Regions from separate parts of the Bradyrhizobium sp. CCGB20 genome, predicted to be linked through region 4. Evidence: predicted binding sites of a transcription regulator. Region 4 holds the regulator's gene; each other region holds the start of a gene.
What was found. The regulator PhoB, encoded in region 4, activates phosphate uptake and scavenging genes when phosphate is short. The targets are predictions, from matches to a motif close to TGTCATNNANCTGTCAT.

Region 1 (3,543 bases), 160 kb from region 4:
GACGCCTTCTTTTTGCGCAGCGCATCGACGAACTTGATCAGCTCGATCGTGCCATCCCAGTCCTTGGTGGTGGCGTGATTAAAACCCTTCTTCTGGCCGTCCTGGAGCCGATCGAACGCCGCCTTGTCCTTCGCCGGCGCGTCGAAGAAGGCCTTGGCGATGGCCGCCTTGGCGTCGTCCGGCAGATCCGAGTTGTAGGCGTAGGGGCCGTTGATGATCGGCGCCGACTTGTGGATGATGCGGAAGTCGCCCTTCTTCATCGCCGAGCCGTCGGCATTCTTCAGCATGCCCTTGGTCAGCATCTGCGCCAGCGTCGAATCGTCGTCGGTGGTCCACTGGTTGGCCGCGACGTCGACCGTGCCCTGCGCCAGCGCCAGCATCGCGTTCTCGTGGCTGCCGGTGAAGACGACCTTGCTGAAATAGGTGTCGGCATCCGGGATGCCCATCTTGTCGAGCTCGAAGCGCGGCACGTTGTTGCCCGACGTCGAGTTCGGATCGACGAGGCCGAGGTTCTTGCCCTTGAGGTCGTCGATCTTCTTGTAGGCACTGCTCGCCTTGACGAAGAACACCGAATAATAGCCGGTCGAGCCGTCGGCGTTGATGTCGTTGGCGAAAGCGTCGGTCTTGACGCCGGTCAGGCGGGCGCGGGCGAACGAAGCCGAGCCGTAGCTGGCGATATGGATGTTGCCGGCGCGCTGGCCTTCGATGACAGCGGCGTAGTCGTTGGCGATGCGCAGCGTGACCTTCACGCCCAGTTCCTTGGAGAGATAGCTCATGAACGGCGCCCAGCGCTCGGTGACGCCGGAGGCGTTCTCGGCCGGGACGACCGCAAAGGTCAGCTCGGGATATTTGGCTTTCCAGTCCTCGGCGGACGCCGACGATGCGAAAGCGAGCGCGGCGGCGCCGGCAAGGATTAATCTGCGAGTGATCATGATACCCTCTTCATAGGTTGGGGTCGGTTGACGCAAAACTGGCAATAAACGTTCGACTCAGGCCGCCGCGGCGGTTCCGAGCGCCGGAACGCCCTCGGGCGCCGGGACAGGCATGCCGCCCATGACGTCGGCGGCTTCAAGATCGTAGAGCTCGCGTGCAACATGGTCGGTGAGTTCGGACGGCACGCCGTCGAACACCACGCGGCCGGCGGCCATACCGATCAGGCGGTCGCAATAGGTGCGGGCGAGATCGAGCGAATGCAGGTTGCAGAGCACGGTGATGCCGAAGTGCTTGTTGATGCGCAGCAACGCATCCATGACGATCTTGGTGTTGCGCGGATCGAGCGAGGCGATCGGCTCGTCGGCGAGGATGATGTCGGGCTGTTGCACCAGCGCGCGCGCGATCGCAACACGCTGTTGCTGGCCGCCGGAGAGCTGGTCAGCGCGCTGGGCAGCGAGCGAGGCGATGTCGAACTGCTCGAGCGCCGACATCGCCAGCGCCTTGTCCTGCTCGGGCCAGGTCTGCGTCAGCGAGCGCCAGGCCGGCATGGTCGCGAGCCGTCCCATCAGCACATTGGTAAGAACATCGAGCCGGCCGACCAGATTGAACTGCTGGAAGATCATGGCCGAACGCGCCCGCCACTGCCGCAGCTCCTTGCCGCGCAACGCAGTGACATCGAGACCGTCGAACAGGATTCGGCCCTGCGTCGGCGTCGCGAGGCGGTTGATCATGCGCAGCATGGTCGACTTGCCGGCGCCGGAGCGCCCGATCACACCGACGAAGCCGCCGGGGGAGATTTGAAACGAAGCGTCGTCCACCGCGGCCTTTGCGCCGAAGCGACACGTCAGACCTTCAACCACCAGCATGCAGGGCTCCAGAGTAGCTGGGACCCACCGCTAACGCCGGCGCTTGACACTTGTGTGACACTCGCGTTGCGGTGCGGCGATCCTACACACCTCATCCCCTGTCATCGCTTCGTCATGACTTTGTCATCAGCCCGCTCGAAGAGGTACGCCCGCCCTCGATCAATCGGATGCAGCATGGCCGGCAAAACGCTCTCGGTCCAACCGACCATCGACCCTTCGGCAAAGCTCCATGAGACCAGGCTCGGCAGCTATACCGAAGTCGGCGCGCGCACCATCCTGCATGAAGTCACGATGGGCGATTACTCCTATGTCGTGAACGACGCCCAGATCACCTACACCACCATCGGAAAGTTCTGCTCGATCGCGGCGATGACGCGCATCAATCCCGGCAACCATCCGATGCACCGCGCGACGCAGGCGCATTTCACCTATCGTTCCAGCGCCTATTTCCCCGGCGAGAGCGACGACGCCGAGTTCTTCGACTGGCGGCGCCAGCATCATGTTCATATCGGCCACGACGTCTGGATCGGCCATGGCGCCATCGTGCTGCCGGGCCGCAACATCGGCACCGGCGCGGTGATCGCCGCGGGCGCCATCGTCACCAAGGACGTGCCGGCTTACACCATCGTCGCCGGCAATCCGGCGCGCGTCGTGCGGCGGCGGTTCTCGGAAGAGATCGCCGGCCGGCTCGCCAGGCTCGCCTGGTGGGAATGGGATCACGACAAATTGCGTGAAGCATTGCCCGATTTCCGCAAGCTCGGGATTGAAGATTTCCTCTCGACATATGAAGCACAGGCAAGCTCCCTCACCAGTTCTCCTGCCAGCAAACGAAGCGCGGTCGCGTGACAGACATATTCCTCGAGGGCGGCCGGGCCCTGATCGGCTCCGAGCTCGTCGAAACTTCCTTTCTCGTGTCCGGAACGGACATTGCCGGGGTCGATGCCTCGCGTGGCCGGGCGCGGCTGGCGATCGATGCGCGCGACCTGCTGGTGTTGCCCGGCATCGTCGATCTGCATGGTGATGCCTTCGAGCGGCAGATGATGCCGCGCGCCGGCGTCGACTTCCCGATCGACGTCGCGCTCGCCGACAGTGACCGCCAGGCGATCAGCAACGGCATCACCACCGTGTTCCACGCCACGACCTGCTCGTGGGAGCCGGGCCTGCGCAGTGCCGACAATGCGCGCGGGCTGATGGAAGCAATCGAGCGGCAGCGCCCGCAATTCGCTGCCGACACCCGCTTCCATCTCCGGCACGAGACCTACAATCTCGAGGCCGAGACCGAGATCGGCCAGTGGCTCGCCGAGGGCCGCGTCGACCTGTTCGCGTTCAACGACCACATGGACGGCACGGTTGGCGACATGGCCAAGCCGCGCAAGCGCAACCGCATGGTGGAGCGCACCGGCCTGTCGGGCGAGGAATTCGACCGGCTGGTCGAGCGTGTGCTTTCGCGCGCCGGTGAAGTGCCGGCTTCCGTGTCGCGGCTTGCGGCGACTGCCCGCGCCGCCGAGGTGCGGATACTCTCGCATGACGATGCGACGCCGGCGATGCGCGAGGCGTATCGCGAGCTGGGCGCTGACATCGCGGAGTTTCCGATCAACGAGGAGACGGCGCGGGCGGCAGCAAGCCACGGTGATGCCATCGTCTACGGCGCGCCGAACGTCGTGCGGGGCGGCAGCCACACCGGCTGGACCAAGGCGTCCGACATGATCGCCAAGGGGCTCTGCTCCGTGCTGGCGTCGGACTA
Region 2 (3,543 bases), 2.6 Mb from region 4:
TGGTTGCCGGAGGAGAACGCGACGACGCCGCCGGCGCGCTTGTCCTGCGGGATCGAGAACACCTTGTTGAAGGCGCCGCGGAACTTGAAGGAGCCGGTCCGCTGGAGCATCTCCGGCTTCAGGAACACTTTGGCACCGACACGCTCGTTGAGCACGGGAAAGGACAACAGCGGGGTGCGGATGGCGAAGGGCGCGATCACGCGCGCTGCGGCATCGATATCGGCAGGGCCGATCGGGAGGAGCTGTTCGGTCATGGCCGAAGTTTATCGCGGCAGCCTCGGCGCGGGCAAGACACCTCCGCGAGAGGATTTCCCCTTTACGCGACGAAGCGTGGCTGTTCCGCCCCATTCCGGCCCGGCAGCACTGCGCCGACGGCCTCAATGCTGTCCACAAATACCCGGGCCGAGGCCTCCCAGGTGTAGCTGGCGGCGAATTCGACGCAGTCCTGCCGGGAGACGCCGAGCGCCGCAAAGCAGGCATTGCGCAGATCGTGATCGAGCGCGCCGACCGGCGCATCGCCGATCACGTCACGGGGTCCCTTCACCGGGAAGGCCGCCACCGGCAGGCCGCTGGCGAGCGCTTCCAGCAGGACCAGGCCGAACGTGTCGGTCTTGCTGGGGAATACGAACACGTCGGCAGCTGCATAGATCTCCGCCAGCGCCTCGCCGTGCTTCTCGCCGAGGAAGATCGCATCGGGATAGGCCTGTTCGAGCCCGGCGCGCGCCGGGCCGTCGCCGACGATCACCTTGGTACCGGGCAGATCGAGGTCGAGGAACGCCTCGAGATTCTTCTCCACCGCGACGCGGCCGACCGAAAGGAATACCGGCGCCGGCAGGCAGAGGTCGATGGCGCGAGGATGGAACAGCTCGGTGTCGACGCCGCGCGGCCACAGCACGACATTGTCAAAGCCGCGCTCGCCAAGCTCGCGGGCCAGCGCAGGCGTCGCCGCCATCACGGCGCGGCTGGGGCTGTGGAAACGGCGCAGCGCCCGCCAGATCAGGGAGCCCGGAACCGGCACACGGGCGCGGACATATTCGGGAAAGCGGGTGTGGAAGCTGGTCGTGAACGGCAGCTTGCGCTGGCGGCAGTAGCGGCGGACCATCAGGCCGATCGGCCCTTCCGTCGCGATGTGGATGCTGTCCGGGCGCGCCTCCTCGATCAGCCTCGCGATTCGCGCCGGACGCGGCATGGCGAGCCGCACGTCGCGATAGCTCGGCATCGCAAAGGTGCGGAACGATTGTGGCGTCAGGAACGTGAACTCGACACCGAGCCCCTTGGCGGCGTCAGCGAGCTTGGTCAGCGTCCGAACCACACCGTTGACTTGCGGGTGCCAGGCGTCGGTCGCGACCAGGATGCGCATCAAGCTGCCCTTGTTATGCAGCCTTGGCTGCGACCTGCGGGACCTGCGCCGGCTTCTGCGCGTGATCCGCCCAGGTGATGATCTCGAAATGACCGTCGTCGTGCTCGACCAGCGCCGTACAGCTCTCGACCCAGTCGCCGCAATTCATGTAGCGGATGCCGCCCTCGTCGCGGATCACGGCGTAGTGGATGTGGCCGCAGATCACGCCGTCGGCGTCGTGGCGCCGCGCCTCGGCGGCGAGCGCCTGCTCGAACGCGCCGATATAGTTGACCGCATTCTTGACCTTCTGCTTGGCCCATTGCGACAGCGACCAATAGGGTACGCCGAACATGCGCCGGAAGAAGTTGACGAAGCGATTCATCTGGATCGCGAAATCGTAGGCCTTGTCGCCGAGATGGGCGAGCCAGCGCGCGTTCTGCACCACGAGGTCGAAGATGTCGCCGTGGATGACGAGGTAGCGCTTGCCGTCCACGCCGGTGTGGACGGTGTTCTCGACGACGTCGATGCCGCCGAAATGCGTGCCGTAGTAGTTGCGCAGGAACTCGTCGTGATTGCCGGGGATGTAGATGACCTTGGCGCCCTTGCGCGCCTTGCGCAGCAGCTTCTGGACGAGGTCGTTATGCGATTGCGGCCAGTGCCAGCTCGATTTCAGCGCCCAGCCATCCACGATGTCGCCGACGAGATAGATCGTGTCGGCGTCGTGGTAGCGCAGGAAGTCGAGCAGAAGGTCGGCTTGAGAACCGCGGGCTCCGAGATGAACGTCGGAGATGAACAACGTGCGAAAGCGCCGTTCCGGGCTCTCGTCACTCGCATCGTAACTTCCCATGCGCCAGCCTGTAACAAATGTCCCGTGACAGGGGGATGACAGATTGAACCTTTGAGGCACCCTTAGATACGAATCAGACCTTGCCTCGCCCTCCCCGCGAATATCAGTCGCATGCGACAATCAGGCGACATGGCGCCGCAGCGGCCTCCGCAAGAAGGACGGAACTGGATGGCTGAATGGGTTAACGGCGGCGCTCCCGCGCACCGCTGACGGCGCGTTCGTGGCCGGCGTCAGTAAAACTTGTGGAAATGGTGGACTGGCCCGTGGCCGTGACCGACGCTGAAACGGTCGGCGGCCGCGATGGCCGCGCTGATCCAGGCCTTGGCGTTGCGCACGGCGCGCTCGAGATCCTCGCCCCTGGCAAGCCCCGCGGCGACGGCCGAGGACAGCGAGCACCCCGTGCCATGGGTGTTGCGGGTAGCGACGCGCGGCGCAGCGAGCGCGATCGCTTTTCCCGAATCCACGAGATAGTCGGTGCTCTCGGCGCCCTCGCCGTGCCCGCCCTTGATGAGCACCGCGCCGCAGCCGAGCGCCAGCAGGCGTCGTCCCTGAGCTTCGATCTCGGCCTCGCTCGCCGCGACGGGCTCGTCGAGAAGAGCGGCGGCCTCAGGCAGATTGGGCGTGATCACCGACGCCAGCGGCATCAGTTTTGTGCGCAGCGCCTCGACGGCCTCGGCCGCGAGCAGGCGATCGCCGGAGGTTGCGACCATCACGGGATCGAGCACGATATGCCGCGGCTTCCAGCGCGACAGAGCGGCTGCGATCGCATCGATGCTGGCGACCTGGGCCACCATGCCGATCTTCACCGCGCCGACCTCGAGATCGGAGAACACCGCGTCGATCTGCGCGGTGACGAACTCGGCGGGCACCGCGTGGATGCCGGTGACGCCGCGCGTGTTCTGCGCGGTCAGCGCCGTGATAGCGGACGCGCCATAAACGCCGAGCGCGGCAAAGGTCTTGAGGTCGGCCTGGATGCCGGCGCCGCCGCTCGAATCGGAGCCGGCGATGGTAAGCGCCACGGGCGTCGTCATGGGGTGATTTTCCGCTTCCTGGGGACCATGGCCCGTCCTAGCGCGCACCCCGCCGGCTCGCAAGTTCGCTTGCTAATTCCGGCCGGTTTTGGCCTATTAGCCGCCAGATACGCCTTCGGAGTGACTGCAATGGTTCCTTTTTTCGTCCAGATCAAATGCAAGCTCGGCCAGTCCTATACGGTCGCCAATGCGCTTGCCGAAGCCGAGATCGCCTCCGAAATCTACTCCACGGCTGGCCATTACGATTTGCTGGTGAAGTTCTACGTCGACAAGGACACCGACATCGGCCACTTCATCAACGAAAAGGTGCAGGTGCTGCCGGGCAT
Region 3 (3,543 bases), 4.1 Mb from region 4:
ATCCAGCGCCCAGGCGAGGCAGGTGGTGGAATCCTGGCCGCCGGAAAACAGCACCAGGGCGGTTTGTGATGAAAATGCGTCACTCATGGCCCGCGCTTTAGCATTGCGGGCGCCGCTCGCCAATCGGTGGAAATCGGCCCGTTCCGCCGCGCTCGGCGGATGCGTAGCAGAATTCATGTGCTCAATCCGGGCCTACTGATCGTGACCCGAGGCAGAAGTCGTGCTCAGGCGGTCAACGTGCGAGAGGCGCGTAAACCGTGAAAAGGATTTCAAATCGCAGGGCCGCCATCAATTCGACTGCCTTAGTTGAGATCGCAAAATACGCTGCGTGTGGCTCGGAGGCCGCTTGTATGCCAACGTTCAGCCTACGAAAATCGAACCGATCCCAGCTATTCTTGAGCTCGGGCTGAAGTGCGTTGATGAGCTCAATTAGGCGCAGCACGGTCTCTTCGAGCGAAGCGTACTCCTTGGCAAGCTCTATGGATGCTTCCTGGCCGGTGTGATTAAGCACGACGACCGAAGTCTCGATCGACTTCAAAAAATTCTCGAGGTCGTCAGTGTTTCCACGTATGTCGAGGTCGACATTGAGGAAGCTGGTAGCGGTCTTTGCGCTGCACATCATTATTCACCCATCCATTCGGATCTCTGTTCCAGACTGAGAGATACCCTCCTCCATTGCGCTCACGCGCTTTGAATTTGTGACATCCCCTAGGAACTGGCACGTATTCCCTTGGAACTGGTACGCATTCCATTCGCCAATTGCCGTCCGTACTTTATCATCGGCTGAACTTGGCTATGGATTGAATTTCGCTACCGAATCAAATGGTTGTTTGGAATCGCACGACATGAAGCCCTCCCGCGACATTTCCCGCCTGATCGAGATCATGGCGGCGCTGCGCACGCCGGTGACCGGCTGCCCCTGGGACCTCGAGCAGGATTTTTCGACGATCGCGCCCTACACGATCGAGGAGGCCTATGAGGTGGTCGAGGCCATCAGCCGCGGCGACCTCGACGATCTCAGAGAGGAGCTCGGCGACCTCCTGCTCCAGGTCGTGTTCCACGCCCAGATGGCATCCGAGCAGAACGCCTTCGCGTTCGGAGACGTCGTCGAGGCCATCACGCGAAAAATGATCCGCCGCCATCCCCATGTCTTCGCCGACAAGGACGGCAATCTCGCCTCGCACCACGTCAAGGAAGTCTGGGACCGCATCAAGACCGAGGAGAAGGCCGAGCGCGCCGCGCGCCGGCCGTCGGAGGCTGCGCCGTCGCACAAATCGCTGCTGTCGGGCGTCAAGGCCGGCCAGCCGGCGCTGACGCGCGCCATGGAGCTGCAGCGCAAGGCCTCCACGGTCGGCTTCGACTGGAACGACCCGCGCGCGGTCCTGCAAAAGATCCGCGAGGAAGCCGACGAGATCGAGGCCGCGCTCGATCGCAACGACAAGCAGGAGATCGCGGAGGAGACCGGCGACCTGATGTTCGCCCTCGTCAACCTCGCCCGCCATGTCGACGCCGATCCGGAAGCCGCGTTGCGTGCGACCAACGCGAAATTCGAGCGGCGATTTGCCTATATCGAACGGGCGCTGGAGGCGCAGGGCCGCACGCTGGAGCAGGCGTCGCTGGCGGAGATGGATGCGCTGTGGAACGCGGCGAAGACGGCCACCTGATCCGAGGACATAAGAGTGGACATCAGGCAGGACGATCCGACGGCGCCCTATGTCGCCGATTTGCTGGCCCATCATCTGGAAGAGCTGCGCAACGTCATGGGTGAACACGCGCAGGCGCTCGACGCGAGCGGTCTTTCGGACCCGGCCGTGACGTTTTGGACTATCTGGCAGGACGATGCGCTGGTGGGATTTGGCGCCCTCAAGCAGCTGGATGACGCGCATGCGGAGGTGAAGTCGATGCGTGTCGCGCCTGCTGCGCGCGGGACCGGCGTTGGCCGCGCCATCCTGCACCACATCATTGCTGAAGCCCGCAAACGTGGCTATGCGCGTCTCAGCCTGGAAACCGGCACAGCGCCGCTGCACGTTCCGGCCGTCGCGCTCTACCGCAGCGCGGGCTTCGTCTCCTGCGCGCCGTTCGCCGACTATCAGGCGAGCCCGCACAACCAGTTCATGCACCTTGATCTCTCCAGGTGATTTTCGACCCAGGACCAATGCGACCACCACCAATGCGGCCAACGGCCGGGCGGACTCATTTCACTCTACGTATGTGATCCGGATTTAGGTCAGCACCTTTTCCGGAAATGCAGCGAGGCGGTCTTGGCAAAGCGTGAGGTGCACCTCAGCCATGAAATCGTCATGACCGGCAGTCTAAAGTTGAGCAACGGAGCCCGCGCAGCCGAAACCCACCGCAGGTAAGTCCGATGCCACTGAAACACTATTCGGTCCTCAAGGGACGCCCGATCGCGATGCGTTTCGGCACCGGCCAGTCGCCGCACTATCAAGTCCATGTCGTGGCCGACAACGCGGATTTCCGCATCGCCGTCAATGTGCAGTCAGCCGACGGAAGCGAAGTCGCGTTCCTGGTGCGATCGCACTTTGTCCATCCGATTACCGATCATCTCGCGGCGCTGCCGGTGGGCTTGCACCCACAGCCGCCGAAGCCGGCCAGCATCGCGCTGGATTTCATTCGCGGCAATCTGATGCAGCCGCAGGAGATGATTCCGCTGCCGTTGTCCGTGCCCGGACCGGACAATGACCTCAACGAGAAACTCGACCAGTTCGTCCAGCGCGCACTCTCAAACGAAAGCGCGATGGTCTACGCATTCGGTGAGACCTGGGGGCCGGAGACGAAGGCGGACAATTATTTCGGCTTCCGGCCGGGGCGCGGCATTCACGACATCCACATGAATCAGGGAAATCCAAGGGGAAGATTCTCGGGTGACAACGGGCCGTGGCAGGACGGCGGGCTCGTGTTCGAATTCCCGGATCAGAAGTTATGGACGGCGGTCTTCCTCAAATTCCAGACGCAGGCCTGGCACACCGACGACAAGACCGGTGACCCCATCGGCGGAGGCACGCCGACACAGCCGAGAGATCCGACGACTCCTCCGACCGGAGAAATGCCCGATGGCCTCGTGCGCATCATTGCGGCACTCGTCAATGCCGTGAAGACGCCCGAACGGGAAGTCGTCACGCTGCTCAATACGGCCGATCGCGACATTGATCTCACCGGCTGGATGCTGGCCGACAAGCAGAAGAACAAAATGGTCCTGTCAGGGAAGATCGAGGCCGGCGGCACGCTCGCTGTCGTCGTGCAGAAGCCGATGGAATTGTCGAACCAAGGCGGCATCATTTCGCTGCTGGACGAGCATGGGATCAAGATCCACGGCGTCGCCTATACCAGGGCGCAAGCGAAAACTCCGGGCCTGACCATTCCATTCTAGGCCGTGTACCCATAAACCCGGCGGCGTGATGCGAAGGCAATGCCTGCTTTGCTCCTATAGCGGCCGGAGTTGTGTGGCAGCGCAAGATGTCGCGATGGGTAAACTGCCATTGAAGATGAAGGCACGATTTTTTACTCGATCCTGACCTGCTTTCT
Region 4 (3,543 bases):
TGCCCCTTGGAGAAGTGATGATGGCGGACCAGCTTGATCACACCCTCCAGCGCTTCAGCGCCGGAATTGCAGAAGAACACGAAGTCCGCGAAGCTTTCGTTGCACAGACGCGCCGCAAGCTTCTCGCCATCCGGGCTCTGGAACAGGTTCGACATGTGCCAGAGCTTGGCGGCCTGCTCCTGCAACGCCTTGACCAACGCAGGATGCGCGTGGCCGAGCGCATTCACCGCCACGCCCGAGGTGAAATCGAGATAACGCTCGCCGTTGGTCGCGATCAGCCAGCAGCCTTCGCCGCGCTCGAAACCGAGGTCGGACCTGGCGAAAACGGGGAGCAAATGCGGCGCTGCGCTGTTAGTCATGACGATCACTTGATTGTTGCGGACGGTGTGAGCGTGCATTGCGCAACGCACCATTGACCGGCCCGGAAAACGAAACGTGCCGCCTTTTAAGGGCGGCACGCAGGACCATCTTATGCCTGGTGAAACGGGTGTCAATGCCGCCTGGAAAGCCTCGCGAAATGCTGAATCCGTAGTCTTGCGGTGGTGATTTTGCGTATTTTCGCGACGGAACATGTGGAAGCGAGTCGGCGGACTCTTGCGCGTGAGTCACGCCATATTGTAGCGTTTGGCTTGTCAGATACGACATCTCGTGCAGCAGTTCTGATCCTCTAAGTCCTCATGTACCGGCGTAAGCGTTCGGGCGCATCTGGCGCGCCCGGCGAGCCTTAAGGGATTCTGACGGCACGGGTTTTTCGAAGCTTAGGCATTCGCTGTGCGGCCCCAGGATGGCAGGCGCCGGCGGAGGAAAGGGTGCAATGACGGTTTTGACCTGGTCAGATGATCGCGTCGAGCAGCTGAAAAAGCTCTGGGAGGCCGGACTTTCGGCCAGCCAGATCGCCGCTGAGCTCGGCAACGTGACCCGCAACGCGGTGATCGGCAAGGTGCACCGGCTCGGCCTGTCCGGCCGCGCAAAGAGCCCCTCGTCCGCAGCGCCCCGGCCGCGCAAGGCGCGTCCCGCGCAGCACATGATGCGGGTGACCCGGCCGATCGCGCGCGGCAACACCGCGCTGGCGCAGGCCTTCGAGGTCGAGGTCGAGGCCGAACCGGTCACCTACGACAACGTGGTGCCGATGAGCCAGCGGCTGTCGCTGCTGGAGCTGAACGAGGCGACCTGCCACTGGCCGGTCGGCGATCCCTCGAGCCCGGATTTCTTCTTCTGCGGCGGCAAGGCGCTCTCCGGCCTGCCCTACTGCGCCCAGCACTCGCGCGTGGCGTATCAGCCCGCAGCGGATCGCCGGCGCGCGCCGGCGAAGCCGGGTCCACGCTGAGGTCATCAGCGCGCGGCCAGTGGTCGCGCTAAGACGGTTCAACAAATCGGATGTCGTCCCTGCGAAAGCAGGGACCCATAATCCCAAGGCGCACTTATCCCGCGGGATGGTCACTCCGAGTCTTCGCCAAACCACTCTTTGTGGTTATGGGTCCCTGCTTTCGCAGGGACGACACCGGAGAATGCGGCGGCAGCCCGCTGGATCAGTCTGCCAACGTCACGCCGCAAACCCTACGCCTGCTCTGCCTTCGCAAAGCGATCATCGAGCGCGTAGCCGGCGCCGCGGACGGTGCGGATCGGGTCCTGCTCGCGGCCGAGATTGAGCAGCTTGCGCAAGCGGCCGATATGTACGTCCACGGTACGCTCGTCGATATAGATGTCGCGGCCCCAGACGCTGTCGAGCAGTTGCTCGCGCGAGAACACCCGGCCCGGATGCTCCAGGAAGAACTCCAGCAGGCGATATTCGGTCGGACCAAGATCGATCGGCCGGCCCGAGCGCGCCACGCGGCGCTTGTCGCGGTCGAGTTCGATGTCGCCATAGGCGAGCACGGTTGCGAGCCGCTCCGGGCTTGCGCGCCGCAGCAGGCCCTTCACGCGCGCCAGCAGCTCGGGCACCGAGAACGGCTTGACGATGTAGTCGTCGGCGCCGGTCGCAAGTCCGCGCACCCGCTCGCTCTCCTCGCCGCGCGCGGTGAGCATGATGATCGGGAGCTGCTTGGTCTCCGGGCGGGTACGAAGCCGCCGGCACAGCTCGATGCCGGACAGTCCCGGCAGCATCCAGTCGAGCACGATCAAATCGGGGATGTGCTCCTTGAGACGGGTGTCGGCGTCGTCGCCGCGCATCACCGTCTCGACGTCATAGCCGTCGCCTTCGAGATTGTAGCGAAGCAGCTCGGTGAGAGCTTCCTCGTCCTCAACCACCATAATGCGTGCGCCCATCGGGTCGTCGCTCCTTAAGTATTCGGAACCGTCGTGGCGAAGGTCGTCATGTCGCCCTTCGGCCGCTTGTCGGTGATCGCCTGTCCCTCGATCATGTAGAACACGGTCTCGGCGATGTTGGTGGCGTGGTCGCCGATGCGCTCGATGTTCTTGGCGCAGAACATCAAATGGATGCAGAACGAGATGTTGCGCGGATCCTCCATCATGTAGGTGAGGAGTTCGCGGAACAGCGATGTGCAGATGGCGTCGACTTCCTCGTCGCCCTTCCACACCGCCATCGCCGCCGGCAGGTCGTGCGCGGCATAGGCGTCCAGCACCGACTTGACCTGCTGCTGCACGAGGTCGGTCATGTGCTCGAGGCCGCGGAACAGCTTGAGCGGATGGAAATCGGTCTCCAGCGCCGCGACGCGCTTGCCCATGTTCTTGGCGAGGTCGCCGATGCGCTCGAGATCGGTCGCGACGCGCATGGCACCGACGATCTCGCGCAAATCGACAGCCATCGGCTGGCGGCGCGCGATGGTGAGCACGGCGCGCTCCTCGATCTTCTTCTGGAGTGCGTCGAGATCGGCATCGATGGCGACGACGCGTTGACCGAGCGCGACGTCGCGGCGGATCAGCGCGTCGACGGAATCGACGATCATGCGCTCGGCGATCCCGCCCATCTCCGCGACCAGGCGGGTGAGTTCCTGGAGGTCGGTATCGAAGGCCTTTGCGGTATGTTCAGAACCCATGTCCCGTCTCCTCAGCCGAACCGGCCGGTGATGTAATCCTGCGTGCGCCGGTCGGTCGGCGACGTGAAGATCTTGCTGGTGTCGTCGAACTCGATCAGCTCGCCGAGATACATGAAGGCGGTCTTGTCGGAGACGCGCGCCGCCTGCTGCATGTTGTGGGTGACGATCGCGATCGTGTAGTTCTCGGACAGCTCCTGGATCAGCTCCTCGACCTTGGCGGTCGAGATCGGGTCGAGCGCCGAGCAGGGCTCGTCGAACAGGATGACCTCGGGCCGCACCGCGACCGTGCGGGCGATGCAGAGGCGCTGCTGCTGGCCGCCGGAGAGCGACAGGCCGGAGGCGTTGAGCTTGTCCTTGACCTCGTTCCACAGCGCGCCGCCACGCAGCGCCTTCTCGACGCGGTCGTCCATCTCGGACTTCGAGATCTTCTCGTAGAGACGGATGCCGAACGCGATGTTCTCGTAGATCGTCATCGGGAACGGCGTCGGCTTCTGGAACACCATGCCGACGCGGGCGCGCAGCAGGTTGAGGTCGAGCTTGGGGTCGA

Region 1: phnC (phosphonate ABC transporter ATP-binding protein) is a predicted target of PhoB. The motif match lies at 1,899-1,915, and genes of this name have one in related genera.
Region 2: NLM15_RS29810 (UDP-2,3-diacylglucosamine diphosphatase) is a predicted target of PhoB. The motif match lies at 2,211-2,227, and genes of this name have one in related genera.
Region 3: NLM15_RS22175 (DUF2278 family protein) is a predicted target of PhoB. The motif match lies at 2,286-2,302, and genes of this name have one in related genera.

The regions. Positions count from the first base shown of each region.
Region 1 covers NZ_JANADN010000001.1:8,768,381-8,771,923, forward strand. Annotated here, with positions in the region: gene phnD (phosphonate ABC transporter substrate-binding protein) at 1-932, opposite strand, end outside; gene phnC (phosphonate ABC transporter ATP-binding protein) at 990-1,799, opposite strand; gene NLM15_RS41380 (chloramphenicol acetyltransferase) at 1,974-2,645, shown strand; gene NLM15_RS41385 (alpha-D-ribose 1-methylphosphonate 5-triphosphate diphosphatase) at 2,642-3,543, shown strand, end outside.
Region 2 covers NZ_JANADN010000001.1:6,341,705-6,345,247, forward strand. Annotated here, with positions in the region: gene NLM15_RS29800 (threonine/serine dehydratase) at 1-254, opposite strand, end outside; gene NLM15_RS29805 (glycosyltransferase family 1 protein) at 317-1,360, opposite strand; gene NLM15_RS29810 (UDP-2,3-diacylglucosamine diphosphatase) at 1,374-2,186, opposite strand; gene thiD (bifunctional hydroxymethylpyrimidine kinase/phosphomethylpyrimidine kinase) at 2,417-3,217, opposite strand; gene NLM15_RS29820 (Lrp/AsnC family transcriptional regulator) at 3,347-3,543, shown strand, end outside.
Region 3 covers NZ_JANADN010000001.1:4,791,687-4,795,229, reverse strand. Annotated here, with positions in the region: gene queC (7-cyano-7-deazaguanine synthase QueC) at 1-87, opposite strand, end outside; gene NLM15_RS22190 (hypothetical protein) at 233-538, opposite strand; gene mazG (nucleoside triphosphate pyrophosphohydrolase) at 846-1,664, shown strand; gene NLM15_RS22180 (GNAT family N-acetyltransferase) at 1,680-2,138, shown strand; gene NLM15_RS22175 (DUF2278 family protein) at 2,366-3,388, shown strand.
Region 4 covers NZ_JANADN010000001.1:8,931,565-8,935,107, forward strand. Annotated here, with positions in the region: gene NLM15_RS42130 (aspartate aminotransferase family protein) at 1-359, opposite strand, end outside; gene NLM15_RS42135 (GcrA family cell cycle regulator) at 815-1,327, shown strand; gene phoB (phosphate regulon transcriptional regulator PhoB) at 1,558-2,265, opposite strand; gene phoU (phosphate signaling complex protein PhoU) at 2,280-2,996, opposite strand; gene pstB (phosphate ABC transporter ATP-binding protein PstB) at 3,008-3,543, opposite strand, start outside.